Regions from separate parts of the Foliimonas ilicis genome, predicted to be linked through region 2. Evidence: riboswitches for the same ligand, from Rfam matches in the RefSeq annotation. Region 2 holds a riboswitch; each other region holds the start of a gene.

Region 1 (3,483 bases), on a different contig from region 2:
ATGACAAAATCGGAAATCATTGAAGAAGCGCCGGGAGAAATCCCGGCGTTGAGCCGTTTGATCGACATTGTCTTGCCCAGTGACACGAACCATCACGGTACGCTGTTTGGCGGTGCCAGTTTTGCGCTGATGGACCGCATAGCCTTCATCGCGGCAACGCGTCACGGCAGGGTGCCATTCGTAACGGCGTCCTGCGACCGCGTCGATTTCCGCACGCCGGCACATGTCGGGGACCTTGTAGAACTGACCGCCCGCCCGACGCGGGTGGGGCGAAAATCGATGGTCATCGAAGTCGATATGGTCGCGGAAAATCTGGTCGGAGGCGAACGGCATCTTTGCACGCGCGGCTGCTTCACCATGGTCGCAGTGCCTGAAGACAAGACTGCCGGATGGCAGTTGCCGCCGATCCAAATGCCGGATGACTCCGTCGATGACGATACTTTGAGGATGACGGATATTGTCTTTGCCGATCAAGCCAACAGTTTTGGCAAAATGTTCGGCGGCGAAGCGCTTGCCCAAATGACCAAAGCTGCCTTCGTCGCGGCCAGCCGTTACAGCAGGCAGATGACGGTTCTGGCATCGTCCGAAAAGATCGATTTCAAATCACCGATCCCGGTCGGCGCGATTATCGATGTCTTCGCCAGGATCGTTTCCGTCGGGCGGACATCCATGCGGATAGAAACGGAACTATGGTCGGAAATCCTTAACACCGGGGAGCCCCGCCTGACGGCAGTGGGGATTTTTATCATGGTCGCTGTTGATAAAAATCACCGTCCCTTGCAATTGCCGGCATAAGACGAGTATAGCCCCATCATAGGCGTTGACGAGAATTTAACCTCGTCTACTATATCTAGTGTTCGAGGTTCTTTCGATTCGCAAGGATCGGAAGCTAAGACGGGAATACGGTGAGCGGTTGCCAATTGGCTGCCGCAATGCCGGAGCTGCCCCCGCAACTGTAAGCGGCGAGCGGTCATTCACGAAAGCCACTGAAGCGGCGTGCTTCGGGAAGGTGAGAATGATTGCTGCGACCCGCGAGCCAGGAGACCTGCCTCGATCGAGAACGTCCACGGGCGGGGTGCCCGGAAGGTCGCGATGCATTTTGCGGAAATGATCCCGCTTGTGCCGCTTCCCCCAAACTCCGCCATGAGCAACTTCGGGGTGAAGACTATGTCGAAATTTTTAAGCACGCGTAGACGCGAGTAACCGGGCAGATCATGCCCGGCTTAACGCACGTCTCTTTGAAAGAGACTGCGAGGGTCCGGGCGGCCTGCAAGGCGACAACAGAGCGCACAATCAGAATTTGAACCTTCGAACGGGCATCGGCGGATGCGCGATCGATTTCCTATGCCTTTTTGAAAACAACGAGGAAGCCATGAACATCACGGTCTACAGCAAGCCTGCCTGCGTCCAGTGCACCGCAACGACACGCGCGCTCGATCGCCAGGGCATCGAATATGACATCGTCGATGTCTCCGCAGATGCAGCAGCCTTCGATCTGGTGCAGGGACTTGGCTATCGTCAGGTGCCGGTGGTGATTGCCGGAGAGCAGCATTGGGCAGGCTTCCGGCCGGATATGATCAGCTCGCTCTCCTGATCGAAGAAACGGCGATGGGCGATATCGTTTATTTTTCCAGCCGGTCGGAAAACACCCATCGCTTTGTCGCAAAGCTGGGCATGTGTGCCGCGCGCATACCGATAAGCCCAGCCGACGAACTCAACGTCGATCGTCCCTTCGTTCTCGTCCTGCCGACCTATAGCGGGGCGGGCGGCAAGGGAGCCGTTCCAAAACAGGTGATCCGCTTTCTCAATGACGCGGAAAACAGATCGAATATTCGCGGCGTGATCGCCGCGGGAAACAGCAACTTCGGTGCGACCTACGGGCTCGCGGGCAAGATCGTCTCCACCAAGTGCCAGGTGCCTTACCTCTACAGGTTCGAGCTTCTGGGCACGGCGGAAGACGTCGCCAATGTCAGACATGGATTGGAACGATTTTGGAAACGGCAAGCACTCTCCTGACGCGCGATGCGGACGAAAAGCCGCTCAACGATTTCCCGCTTCCGAGCGGCGACCGGCCTGCAAAAAAGGCCGAGACGGCGCTCGATTATCATGCGCTGAACGCCATGCTGAACCTCTATGACGAGGAGGGGCGCATTCAGCTCGACAAGGACAGGCTGGCGGCGCGTCAATATTTCCTCCAGCACGTCAATCAGAACACGGTGTTCTTTCACAATCTGCGGGAGAAACTCGATTATCTGGTGACGGAGAGCTATTACGAGCGCGAGGTTCTCGACCAGTATTCCTTCAATTTCGTGCGCGATCTGTTCGATCACGCTTATGCGAAGAAATTCCGCTTCCCGACCTTTCTCGGTGCCTTCAAATATTACACCAGCTACACGCTGAAGACCTTCGACGGAAAGCGCTATCTGGAGCGCTATGAGGACCGTGTGTGCATGGTCGCGCTGGCGCTTGCGCGCGGCGACGAGCAGCTTGCCCGCGATATGGTCGACGAGATCATTTCCGGCCGTTTCCAGCCTGCGACGCCGACATTTCTCAATGCGGGCAAAAAGCAGCGCGGCGAGCTTGTCTCCTGCTTCCTGATGCGCGTCGAGGACAATATGGAGTCCATCGGGCGCTCCATCAATTCGGCTTTGCAGCTTTCGAAGCGCGGCGGCGGCGTGGCCCTTTCGCTCACCAATATTCGCGAGGCAGGCGCGCCGATCAAGCATATCGAGAACCAGTCGTCCGGCATCATTCCGGTGATGAAGCTGCTGGAAGACGCATTTTCCTATGCCAACCAGCTTGGCGCGCGGCAGGGCGCTGGCGCGGTTTATCTCAACGCGCACCATCCCGACATTATGCGCTTTCTCGACACCAAGCGCGAAAACGCCGACGAGAAAATCCGCATCAAGACATTGTCGCTCGGCGTGGTCGTGCCGGACATCACCTTTGAACTGGCGAAGAACAATGAGGATATGTACCTGTTCTCGCCATATGATGTGGAGCGCGTCTACGGCGTGCCCTTCACCGAGATTTCGGTGAGCGAAAAATATCGCGAGATGGCGGATGATTCCCGCATCTCCAAGAAGAAGATCAAGGCGCGCGATTTCTTTCAGGTGCTGGCCGAAATCCAGTTCGAGAGCGGCTACCCCTACATCATGTTCGAAGACACGGTGAACAAGGCGAACCCGATCGCCGGGCGCATCACCATGAGCAATCTCTGCTCGGAAATCCTCCAGGTGAGCGAGGCCAGCGAATATAATGACGACCTTTCCTACAGCCGTCTCGGCAAGGATATTTCCTGCAATCTCGGCTCGCTGAACATCGCCTCCGCAATGGATTCGCCCGACTTTGGAAAGACCATCGAGACCTCGATCCGCGCGCTGACGGCCGTCTCCGAAATGAGCCATATCTCGTCGGTGCCTTCGATCGAGAAGGGCAATGACGAAAGCCACGCAATCGGTCTCGGCCAGATGAATCTGCACG
Region 2 (3,483 bases):
CAGGACAGAGGGGGGCAACGTAGGGCACAAACATCTCCCGTCCCTCACGCCACGCTACGAAGCGCAGGCTTTTCACCATCCGCTAGGCGCGGTTCGATGAAATTGCAGTACCATTCGAGGAATTGCATCACGCCGCCTTCATGCTCCTGCGAGTACGGGCCGGGCTCATAGGCCGGCGATTTGATGCCGAAGGCGTTTTCCTCGACGATACGGCGGTCCTGATCGTTGGTTTCAGTCCAGACATGGGTGAGTTCGGCCAGATCATAATCGACGCCCTCGACCGCATCCTTGTGAACCAGCCATTTGGTCGTCACCGCCGTCTCGGTCGCGCTGATCGGCAGCACGCGGAAGGTGACAGCGTGGTCGCCAAGCACGTGATTCCATGTCGTCGGATAATGGTAGAGCAGCATCGAGCCGATGCGGTCGGTGCTGACGCTGTCGGACAGGTTCTTCTTCACCGCGCGTTTGCCCGTCATCGTGTAGCTGACAGCATCGCGCAGCAGCGGCGCACGTGTCGCGCGGAACTGACCGTCATCGGCAATGCGGAAGCGGCTGGGCAGGCCTGCTGCTTCGCATTTCTGCCAATGCGCCAGCATTTCCGGGTCGCTGTCGGCCCCATTGACGCCGGTTACAGTCGGCGCTTCCGGGAAGGTCTTGCAAAGTTCGGGATGGTTTCCGGCGCAATGGTAGCACTCGCGGTTGTTTTCCCAGACGAGCTTCCAGTTTCCCTTTTCGATGATAGTGCTTTCAAACGCGACCTTCGTCTCGCGCAATCGGTGCGGCGCTAGGTATGGCTCGATCAGCGCGCGGGCGGGCGCCAGATCGACGGGTTCATCGGCCAGGCAGATGAAGATATAGCCGCCGATGGATTCGCAGGCGACCGGCTTCAGGCCGAACTGGCTCTTATCGAAATCCTCCGCCATCTGGCGTGCGAAAAGCAGCCGTCCGTCTAGCTCGTAAGTCCACTGGTGATAGGGGCAGACGAGCTTTGCGGCCGTGCCTTTGGCGGCGCTGCAAACGCGGCTGCCGCGGTGACGGCATGAATTGTGGAAGGCGCGGATGTCGCCCTTCTGGTCGCGCACGATGACGACGGGATAATCGCCCACCTGCGCGGTGATGTAGCTGCCGGGCTTGGGAAGCTCGCAATCGTGACCGATGAAAAGCCAGTCCCGGTACCAGATCATTTCAAGGTCGAGCTTGAAATAGTCGGGGTCGGTGTAAAAGGCCTGTTCGAGGCTGAACCCATCCTTGCGGCTGCGTATCTGCCTCAGCATTTCGTTGCGTGCGTCCATGTCCTGTCCTCGCAATTAAGGACTGAACTGGTGGTGATTTCAGGGGAAGACGATCGGGCGGACGCCTGTTTCAAGGCACCGCACAATGATCTACCGCTTGACCGCCCACCGCGATCAGTCGAGTTCAAATCTCCTCAGGCTGGTTTCCGGGCTCTGGAGCTGGTCCCGCCGGACCCTCACGGACACCTTCCCAGGCCATTCGGCCCAGTGGTCTCCCACCGTGATTAGCTCCACCACCGTTGCGGGGGCAGCGCCGGATTTAAACCGGCTTCCCAATTCTCCGGCCCTGTTGAAGGGGCCAGCACCTGAAGTGGCTTCATGTAAACACTGTCGCGTCTGCACCGCCGATGCGAATGCGACATCGCATACGCGTCGGGCGACACTGGCGATGTTTAGAATTGAAGGCCGCCTATTTCGGAAGGGTGGTGCATCTCATTTTAAATAGAAACGCTTGCGGGACATCACCCCCCTCTGCCCTGCCGGGCATCTCCCCCTCAAGGGGGGAGATTGGCTATGCAACTCGCCGCCTTCATTCTGCAATGTCAGCAATTAGCGCCGCGCTTTCATGACAGGATAATCTCCACCCTTGAGGGCAGTGTTTACATTGGACTCGTAATTAGATGCCTGTTGAAGAACAGAGCGAGGGTTATGTCGAGCATCTGATGGGTTTTTGAAAAGCGCTTTGATCGACGGTTGAAGCGGGCGAGGTTGTCGCGGATCGATGAGTTGGATGCCTCGATCAGATGTGTCTGCGCCTTGGTCTGGGTATGAGGCTCGCCGATCCCCATGCGCTCGAAGGCCAGATGATAGCTGGAGTTGGCATCGGTATAGATCGCCTCGATCGTGCCCACGGCCTGTTTGACGAGCCGGTAGATGGTCATGGCGCTCGTCACGCCCTTGTCGCCGATATGATAGGCAACGACCCGGTTCTGACGGCGGCTGAAGGCGGTCCAGATCACCGCCCGCTGCTGTTTTTTTGAACGAAAGTATAGATCTCGTCCATCTCGATAATGTCGGCCTCAGTCACACAGGCTGGGCCAGACTTGGCCAGCCGCGCCTGCACGGCCTCATGCTCCTTGCGTATCCAGCGCAACACGCCGGCCGGCGAGGCGCCGACAAAGCGCGCGATTTTGCGGATGCCGACATTGTTGAGATACATGTCCACAGCCTGCGCTTTGGTTTGCGGGCTGAACCGGCGAGGCCTATCCGTACAGTAGCGTCCGCACGACCGGCAGCAATAGCGTTGCGCCCCGTCCTTGCGACCGGTCTTGCGCAAATCCTGGCTCTGGCAATTTGGACAGTCCATCCTTCTTCTCCCACCAAATCACATGACAGGCAGCAGAAGAATCCAAAAACAGTCAGATGTAAACAATGCCCCGCTTGCGGGGGAGATGCCCGGTAGGGCAGAGGGGGGTGCCCACGTTTCTGTCAAAACAGAAACCGCGCCAGGATTTACTCCGCCGCCTCCGCATGTGGCGCAGGCACATAATTCAAGATCGGCCCCAGCCACCGCTCAACCTCACGCAAAGGCATGGATTTGCGCGCAGCGTAATCCTCGACCTGATCGCGCTCGACCTTGGCGACACCGAAATAGTAGCTTTCCGGGTGCGCATAATACATGCCCGAAACCGACGAGCCCGGCCACATTGCATAGCTTTCGGTCAGCGAAACGCCGGAATTGCGCTCGGCATCGAGCAACTCGAACAAGGTCGCCTTTTCGGTATGATCGGGCTGCGCCGGATAGCCGGGTGCCGGGCGGATGCCGCGATATGGCTCGCCTATCAACTCGTCCGGCTGCAGATTCTCGTCGTGCGCATAGCCCCAATATTCCTTGCGCACGCATTCATGCATGCGCTCGGCAAAGGCTTCCGCGAAACGGTCGGCAAGCGCCTTGACGAGGATCGAGGAATAATCGTCGTTGGCACGCTCGAAACGCTCGGCAATCGCCACTTCCTCGATGCCCGCCGTGACCACGAAGCCGCCGAGATAATCGGCCTTGCCGCTATCCTTTGGCGCCACGAAATCCGACAGCGCGACATTGGCCTTGCCGTCGCGCTTTGCCAGTTGCTGGCGCAGCGTGAAGAAGGTCGCGAGTTCTTCGGTGCGCGTATCGTCGCTGTAGAGGCGCACATCGTCGCCAACGGCATTGGCTGGCCAGAAGCCGATGACGCCCTTCGGCGCGAACCATTTC
Region 3 (3,483 bases), on a different contig from region 2:
AATTCAAGCGCCTTGCTCCACGCTGCCTCGGCTGCTGCAACGTCGCGCTTCAAATCCTGCGTTTCCCAAGTAAAACCCTCGCCCATCGTGTGCCAGACGACGCGGTCGCCGAACGCGGCAAAGGCGTCCTTTTCGCCCGTATGCCATGCACCTTTGACGAATTGCACGACGCCAACGCGTTTTCCATAGCCAAGCATGCGCAATGCGAGGCCGAAGGCGGCCGTGGTCTTGCCTTTGCCGGGACCGGTATTGACGATCAGAAGCCCCTTTTCGGTGACGGTCTTGCCCGCCACTTCGGCGTCCTGCACCGCCTTGCGTTTCGCCATCTTGGCGCGGTGCTTCTGTTCTTCCCGCTCGTCTATGTCTTTCATCATTTCACCTGCATGGGCAGACCGGCCACCATGAAAAGCACGCGGTCTGCGCGGGCAGCGATCTGCTGGTTCAGCCTTCCGGCTGCGTCGCGAAACCGTCTGGCCAGCGCGTTATCGGGCACTATGCCGAGGCCAACCTCGTTCGAAACCACGAACCATGGCCCGCGCGGATTCGACAATTGAGCTTCGAGAATCCCGCATTCGTGTTCCACATCATGTTCGGCAAGCATGTGATTGGAAAGCCAGAGCGTCAGGCAATCCACAAGCAGAGGACGGCCATCGGGTACGCGCGCGATTGCTTCGGCAAGATCGAGCGGCGCGTCGATCGTTTCCCACCCCTCGCCGCGACGCGAGCGATGGGTCGCGATGCGATCCGTCATTTCCTCATCATAGGCCTGCGCTGTTGCGATATAGGCCCAAGGCGTTGGAAATGACGTTGCAAGCTGCTCGGCGTGGCCGCTCTTTCCAGAACGCGCACCGCCGAGCAGAAAGGTCAGATGTCCGCGTTCAGGCAAAGCTGTCCCGCAGACCCTGCGCCGACGCAACGAAACGGTTGCGAATGACGCCCGCAACCGCGCCCAGTACGACCCAGAAAATCAGATTGGTGATCGTGACTGCGACGACGAACTGATGGTGCAGATCGCCCGGAACCGCAGTGTCGTGGCTTTCCGGCTGTGGCGCACCGATGATGTGCGGCACGACGAGAAGCGCGACACCGATCAACGCAAAGGCGATGGAAGTGCGAAACGCGATCAGCCAAAGTCCGGCAGCAGTAGCAATGACGGTGCCGATCCACCAAACCTGACGCGCGGCCAGATCGGCGGCAGGCATGCCGGGAAGTTCCGGCGGAAGGCCAAGGCCCGGCGCCAGCGTAAAGACTGCAAAGCCCGCAAAACCCCAGAATACGCCCTGACGCCAGCCGACTATGCCGCCGGCGAGTTCGGACACGGCGACAAGAACGAGCGCGAAGCCGATGCCGGTGATGACATTGGCCAAAGCGGTATAGGCATAGCGCTCAAAGCCGTCTTCAGGCGCCCATGCCTCTTCTTCATGTTCGTGAGCGGCAGGGGCGGCTTCGGCTGTCTGGCCGTCTGCTGCGGGTGCCGCAGTGTCATGCGAATGGCCTTCGTCGGCATTCTCGTAGGTTTCCGCATGAAGGATCAGCGGAACAGTTGCGTAGGCCTGAAGGGCCGTCATCAGAATGCCGGACACAAGCCCGGCGAGCGCCGCTATGAAAACGACGTTACGAAACAGTGTCATGATGTCAGACCTTCCTTAGTGGCAGGGAAACGCCATCGAATGGCGATAATCATGGCCGGCATTGTGCATCACATCCATGTGTGAAAAGCCGACAAAGCCGACGACGAAAATTCCCAAAAGTGCCGCGAAGCTCAACTGGGTGACGCGAGAGGCCGAGGAGGCCGATGCGCCGAGCGCGGAAGTTGCTGTATTCATGTCCAATCCTTTGGCCCTCCACCCGAGGGCTGCGATTTAAGTTTCTTCCGTCATCGGCAGGTCTCCTGGCTTGCGGATTAAAGCGCCCTTCCCCGCCTTCCCGAAGCTTTTGCTTCAGTGGCATCTGGGGAGAGCTGCCGCTTACAGTTGCGGGGGCAGCCGCGGATTTGAACCGAAATTCTCACCGCATTCCCTATTGTTCCAATTGGAACCGACGACAGGCTCACTATATTGAAATGTTACGTCGCAGCAAACCAAATTACGCCACGTAACCTTCCCGAAACGTCATGAAAGCGGTTGAAACATTCCGGCTACACCCGGTTTCGATGCAAATTTTCGCAGGCTCGCCTAAGATTACGGATGTGAGCAGTCGATTCCCGGCTGCGTTCCGAGTCTGTTGCGCAATGAATGTTCAGCCTGTGCCGCCCAAAAAGACGCCGCGGCTCTCCGCAGTCGATCTGGCGCGCGGTGCGGCTCTGGTCGCGATGGCGATCTATCATTTCACCTGGGATCTTGAGTTTTTCGGCTATACCGATCCGGGCATGACGGCGCATGGCGGCTGGAAGCTCTTTGCCCGCTGCATCGCCTCCAGCTTCCTGTTTCTGGTCGGCTTCAGCCTGTTTCTCGCCCATGTGAACGGCGTTCGCTGGCGAAGCTTCTCGTGGCGCTTGGCGATGGTTGCCGGGGCGGCATTGGCAATCTCTGCCGTGACCTATTTCGCGGTGCCCGGCGGTTTCATCTTCTTCGGTATTCTGCATCAGATCGCATTGGCAAGCGTGCTCGGCCTGGCCTTTTTGCGTGTCCCTGCCGTGGTTACAATATTGGCCGCCGCTGCAGTCATTGCGGCGCCATTCTTTCTCCGCTCACCGTTTTTCGACCATGCGGCGTTCTGGTGGGTCGGGCTTTCCTCGGTCAATCCGCGTTCAAACGACTATGTGCCGCTCTTTCCATGGTTCGGCGCGGTGCTGCTTGGTCTTGCCTCGGCCAAAATCGCCTATGGCACCGGCCTTCTGGAGCGTCTGGCGCCTTACACGCCCGGAAGCTGGGCAAAGCCCGTGCTGTTTGCAAGCAAACACAGCCTGGCATTCTATCTGATCCATCAGCCGGTGCTGATTGCCTGCATCTGGCTGTTCTCGCAGATCGTGCCGGCACAGGTCGAAACCCGCGAAGTGCAATTTCTGAAATCGTGCCAGACATCCTGTGAGGAACTGCGCGACACCGAATTCTGCACCGCCTATTGCGTCTGCATGCTGGATTCCATCCAGGCCGAAGGCGCGCTCGACAAGCTCTTCACAGGCGGCCAGAATAACGAGCTTCAAACGAAGATCGGCGACTTCGCAGCCATATGTACCGCGCAAACCGACGAGAATATGCTTGAGGGAGGAACGCCATGAACGACCGGGCAAACACACCCAACGTCCTGCCTTGGCCGCCGATCATCTATCTGGCGGCAATTGCATTGGCGTCGATCCTGAATTTTCTTTACCCGCTACCATGGATCGGCGAACCGCTTTCCGACATGCTTTTTGCTATCGGATGGCTGTCGATACTCGGCGCGATTGCGCTCTACGTTTCATCTACACGGGCCATGAAAAAGGCAAATACGACGATCCTGCCACATCGCGGCACGGACCATCTGGTGACGCACGGCGCTTTT
Region 4 (3,483 bases), on a different contig from region 2:
GCTGTCGGTAAAAGACAAAGCCACAATATCCGCTGGCTGCTGCCGCAGATCTACCGGCTCGACCAGATCGTCGAGCGAGGTGGATGTGGTCGTCAATATATGCATGCGAATGCATCTTCTATCTGTCAGGTGCCGTTAGGCCGCGAGTATACGCTCGATTGCTTCCCGGTTCAGTCCTTTCAGGCCGATAACCACGAGCCGCGAGCGGCGCTCGTCATTGGCGTTCCATGCGCGGTCATAATAATGGTTCACGCGCGGGCCGACCGCCTGAACGAGCAGGCGCATAGGCTTGCCGCCGACATCGACGAAGCCTTTCACGCGCAGCACGTTTTCTTCTTCGGCGGCCTTGGCAACGCGGACAGCAAGCTCGTCGGGGTTCGAGATCGACGGGATTTCGATGACGAAGGTGTCGAAATCGTCATGCTCGTGGTCGAACGCGCCATCGTGATGCGTCTTGCGGTTTTCGATGTCGTCTTCCACGGCAAGACCGAGGCCGAGCAGCACCGATGGATCGACCTTGCCGTTGGACGATTGCACGATCTTGACCGCGCGCTTGATGTGCTGATCGATCACCGCATTGGCGCGGGCGACACCCGCATCGTCCATCAGGTCGCGCTTCGACAGGATGATGAGGTCGGCGCAGGCCACCTGGTCCTCGAAGACTTCTTCGACGGGATCATCATGGTCCAGCGTTTCATCTTCGGCGCGCTGGGCGGCGAGCGCATCCATGTCGGACGCGACCTTGCCTTCGGCGAGTGCCGGACCATCGACAACGGCAATGACGCCGTCCACCGTCACGCGGCTTTTGATGGCGGGCCACTGGAATGCCTGAATCAGCGGCTTCGGCAGGGCAAGGCCCGATGTCTCGATCAGGATGTGATCGACTTTCGGTTCCAGCGAGAGAATCTGGTCGAGGGCGGGTGCAAAATCGTCGGCCACAGTGCAGCAGATGCAGCCATTGGCCAGTTCGACGATGTTTTCTTCCGGGCAATCCTCGACGCCGCAGCTTTTCAGAATGTCGCCATCGATGCCGACATCGCCGAATTCGTTGACGATGATCGCGAGGCGGCGGCCTTTCGAGTTTTCGAGCAGATTGCGAATGAGCGTGGTTTTGCCTGCACCCAGAAAGCCGGTGACGACGGTGCAGGGAACGCGAGAAACGGTAGAGGTCATGAATTGTCCTTCAGAATATCGATCGGAGGAATGCGCGCGATGAGCCCGCGCTTCAGAGAATCAGGGCGACCACGCCACGGAATGAGAAGATCGAGCGAGCTTGCGAAAAGCTTTGCGCCCTCGACGAGATCGTCGCCGCTTTCAATTGTAAGGCCGCCGAAGACATAGCTCCACGCGCCATCGCGCAGAACGGCGGCGCTGAGCCGGCGCTTGCAATTGCCGAGGCATTCGACCTCGCGCACCTTGATGTTCGTATTTGCTGCGGCGCGGCGCGTGTCATCAGCGAGAACAACGCCGGCGCGGGGCGGGCCGTCGGAACCGTTTTCATCGCGACACGACGAACACACGACGATTGTGACATCGCTCGCGGCGCCGGCGTCCGGTTCGGGAAATTTACCGTCAAAGTCCAAGCAGTACTCCTTTCCCGGGACACCCGCCGGGCAGTCGGATTATGTTCTAGACGGCAGGTCTCCTGGCTCGCGAGTCGTCACCTTTGCCGCCTTCCCGGGGAAAACCCAGTGGCCTTCGGCTAAGGCTTTTCGCTTACAGTTGCGGGGACAGCTTCGGCTTCGAGACTGAAAATCTCACACCGAATTCCCTCTTAGCTCCTTTCCATGAAGAAAGGAGACCGTCACGTCGCGCAATCTAGGCTTTGCGCCGGTATCGTGTCAACGCGCCGCTAAGCCCGCGCGGCGCATGACACGGGAAGATTGCCGCATCTGTGTCATTGATTTCCAGCGATGCAAAGGTCTATTCCTGCTTCGATCCCGGTCGGGTAATGATCATCGAAAGACAATGAGCAGCAAAGCAGTGACGAACGCAGATAATTCAATGAAAGACCAGCTACGCAGCCTGCCTTCGCTGAAAGGTCCATTTCGCGATGTGGATATGGGCGATTTGCCCGATACGCCGCGCGCGGCCTTTCGACTATGGCTGGAGGAGGCGATTGCAGAGGGCATAAAAGAACCTCACGCCATGACGCTTTCGACCGTCGACGAGCAGGGCTGGCCCGATGCACGCGTTCTCATTCTAAAGAATGTCGATAAGCGCGGCTGGCACTTCGCCATAAAGGCCGACAGCCCCAAGGGGCAGCAGATTGCAGAAGCCCGTCACGTCGCGCTGACATTCTACTGGCCGCAATTGGGACGGCAGATTCGTCTGCGCGGAGAGGCGATCGAGCTTCCGAGCGAAGAATGCGCTGAAGACTTTCTCGGTCGTCCGATCGGATCGAAAATCAGCGCACTGGCCTCGAAGCAGAGCCAAATTCTGGACACGCCGGATGAATTCAAGCGCCGTATAGGCGAGGCGAAAGAGTTTCTGGAAGCCAACCCGGAACATATTGCGCCTGCGTGGAAGGTCTATGCGGTTGCGCCTTCCGTGGTCGAGTTTTGGCAAGGCGCGACGGACCGCGTTCATAAGCGATTGCGGTATGTGCGTTCTGAGACCGGTGAAAACTGGAAAAAGCAGGTTCTTTGGCCGTAATGGTAGAACAGCCCCGCTGCTATAGCGATCTGAGGAGCGCTGGTGCGAGATCGCCTTTTTCGTAGATTTCAAGGCGCTCGAGCCCCAGCCATTCCTGCATGAGGCGCAGCTCGTCCAAGAGTTCCGATGCGGTTTCGGGCGATGCGCCGGGTTCGGCGTGCGAAGCAAGAACGCGCAAGACGCTTGCGGCGCGGTCGGCTTTCAGGTCGAGGCGGGCAACCAGTCTTTCGCCAAGCAGGAACGGGAAGACGTAGTAGCCATATTGGCGCTTGTGGGCGGGCGTGTAGATTTCGATCCGGTAGCGGAAATTGAACAGGCGTTCGGTGCGCGCGCGCTCCCATATCAGTGGATCGAAGGGCGCGAGCAAAGCGCGCGCCTGCACTTTCCGCGGCATACGCGCTGCGGTGTGAAGATAGGCCTGATGCTGCCAGCCTTCGACGCGCACGGGCAGGAGCGTGCCTTCCTCTACCAGTTCGCCGATGCGGTCCTTCACGTCGGCGGGCGAGAGGCGGAAATAGTCGCGCAAATCGTTGATCGTCGCGACGCCCAGCGCTCGTGCCGAAATGCGCAGCAATTCGCGATGCGCATCGGCGGGCGAGGGCGGCGGCGCGGAGACGAGCTCCGCGGGCAGCACGCGTTCAGGCAGGTCATAAAGCCGTTCAAACCCGCGCCGCGATGCGGCCGTCAGCCTGCCTGCCCAAAACAGCCATTCGAATGCCTGCTTGGCATCGCTCCAGCCCCACCAGCCGCCCGGACCCTTGGGGCCTTCCATTTCGGATGCGGCAGTTGGGCCGCGGTTTGAGACTTCCTGAAATATCTCCTCGATAT

The links. Region 2 has a riboswitch for cobalamin ahead of ABFT80_RS17585 (aromatic ring-hydroxylating oxygenase subunit alpha). Riboswitches for the same ligand answer to the same signal wherever they lie in the genome.
Region 1: it holds a riboswitch for cobalamin, as region 2 does, so the genes downstream of both, nrdH (glutaredoxin-like protein NrdH) here and ABFT80_RS17585 (aromatic ring-hydroxylating oxygenase subunit alpha) in region 2, are expected to answer to the same signal.
Region 3: it holds a riboswitch for cobalamin, as region 2 does, so the genes downstream of both, ABFT80_RS11125 (CbtB domain-containing protein) here and ABFT80_RS17585 (aromatic ring-hydroxylating oxygenase subunit alpha) in region 2, are expected to answer to the same signal.
Region 4: it holds a riboswitch for cobalamin, as region 2 does, so the genes downstream of both, ABFT80_RS11335 (DUF1636 family protein) here and ABFT80_RS17585 (aromatic ring-hydroxylating oxygenase subunit alpha) in region 2, are expected to answer to the same signal.

What each region holds. Positions count from the first base shown of each region.
Region 1 is NZ_JBDUUH010000001.1:709,600-713,082, forward strand. It holds gene ABFT80_RS03470 (acyl-CoA thioesterase) at 1-795, shown strand; gene metE (5-methyltetrahydropteroyltriglutamate--homocysteine S-methyltransferase) at 1-4, shown strand, start outside; cobalamin riboswitch at 844-1,067, shown strand; gene nrdH (glutaredoxin-like protein NrdH) at 1,373-1,594, shown strand; gene nrdI (class Ib ribonucleoside-diphosphate reductase assembly flavoprotein NrdI) at 1,609-2,016, shown strand; gene nrdE (class 1b ribonucleoside-diphosphate reductase subunit alpha) at 1,992-3,483, shown strand, end outside.
Region 2 is NZ_JBDUUH010000008.1:65,229-68,711, reverse strand. It holds gene ABFT80_RS17585 (aromatic ring-hydroxylating oxygenase subunit alpha) at 45-1,292, opposite strand; cobalamin riboswitch at 1,413-1,616, opposite strand; gene ABFT80_RS17580 (IS1 family transposase) at 1,892-2,251, opposite strand; gene ABFT80_RS17575 (IS1/IS1595 family N-terminal zinc-binding domain-containing protein) at 2,248-2,598, opposite strand; gene metH (methionine synthase) at 2,745-3,483, opposite strand, start outside.
Region 3 is NZ_JBDUUH010000004.1:159,156-162,638, forward strand. It holds gene cobO (cob(I)yrinic acid a,c-diamide adenosyltransferase) at 1-371, opposite strand, end outside; gene cobU (bifunctional adenosylcobinamide kinase/adenosylcobinamide-phosphate guanylyltransferase) at 371-886, opposite strand; gene ABFT80_RS11120 (CbtA family protein) at 879-1,631, opposite strand; gene ABFT80_RS11125 (CbtB domain-containing protein) at 1,647-1,826, opposite strand; cobalamin riboswitch at 1,865-2,057, opposite strand; gene ABFT80_RS11130 (heparan-alpha-glucosaminide N-acetyltransferase) at 2,231-3,220, shown strand; gene ABFT80_RS11135 (methyltransferase family protein) at 3,217-3,483, shown strand, end outside.
Region 4 is NZ_JBDUUH010000004.1:197,511-200,993, reverse strand. It holds gene cobN (cobaltochelatase subunit CobN) at 1-105, opposite strand, end outside; gene cobW (cobalamin biosynthesis protein CobW) at 136-1,173, opposite strand; gene ABFT80_RS11335 (DUF1636 family protein) at 1,170-1,583, opposite strand; cobalamin riboswitch at 1,619-1,821, opposite strand; gene ABFT80_RS11330 (pyridoxine/pyridoxamine 5'-phosphate oxidase) at 2,005-2,655, shown strand; gene ABFT80_RS11325 (winged helix-turn-helix domain-containing protein) at 2,675-3,483, opposite strand, start outside.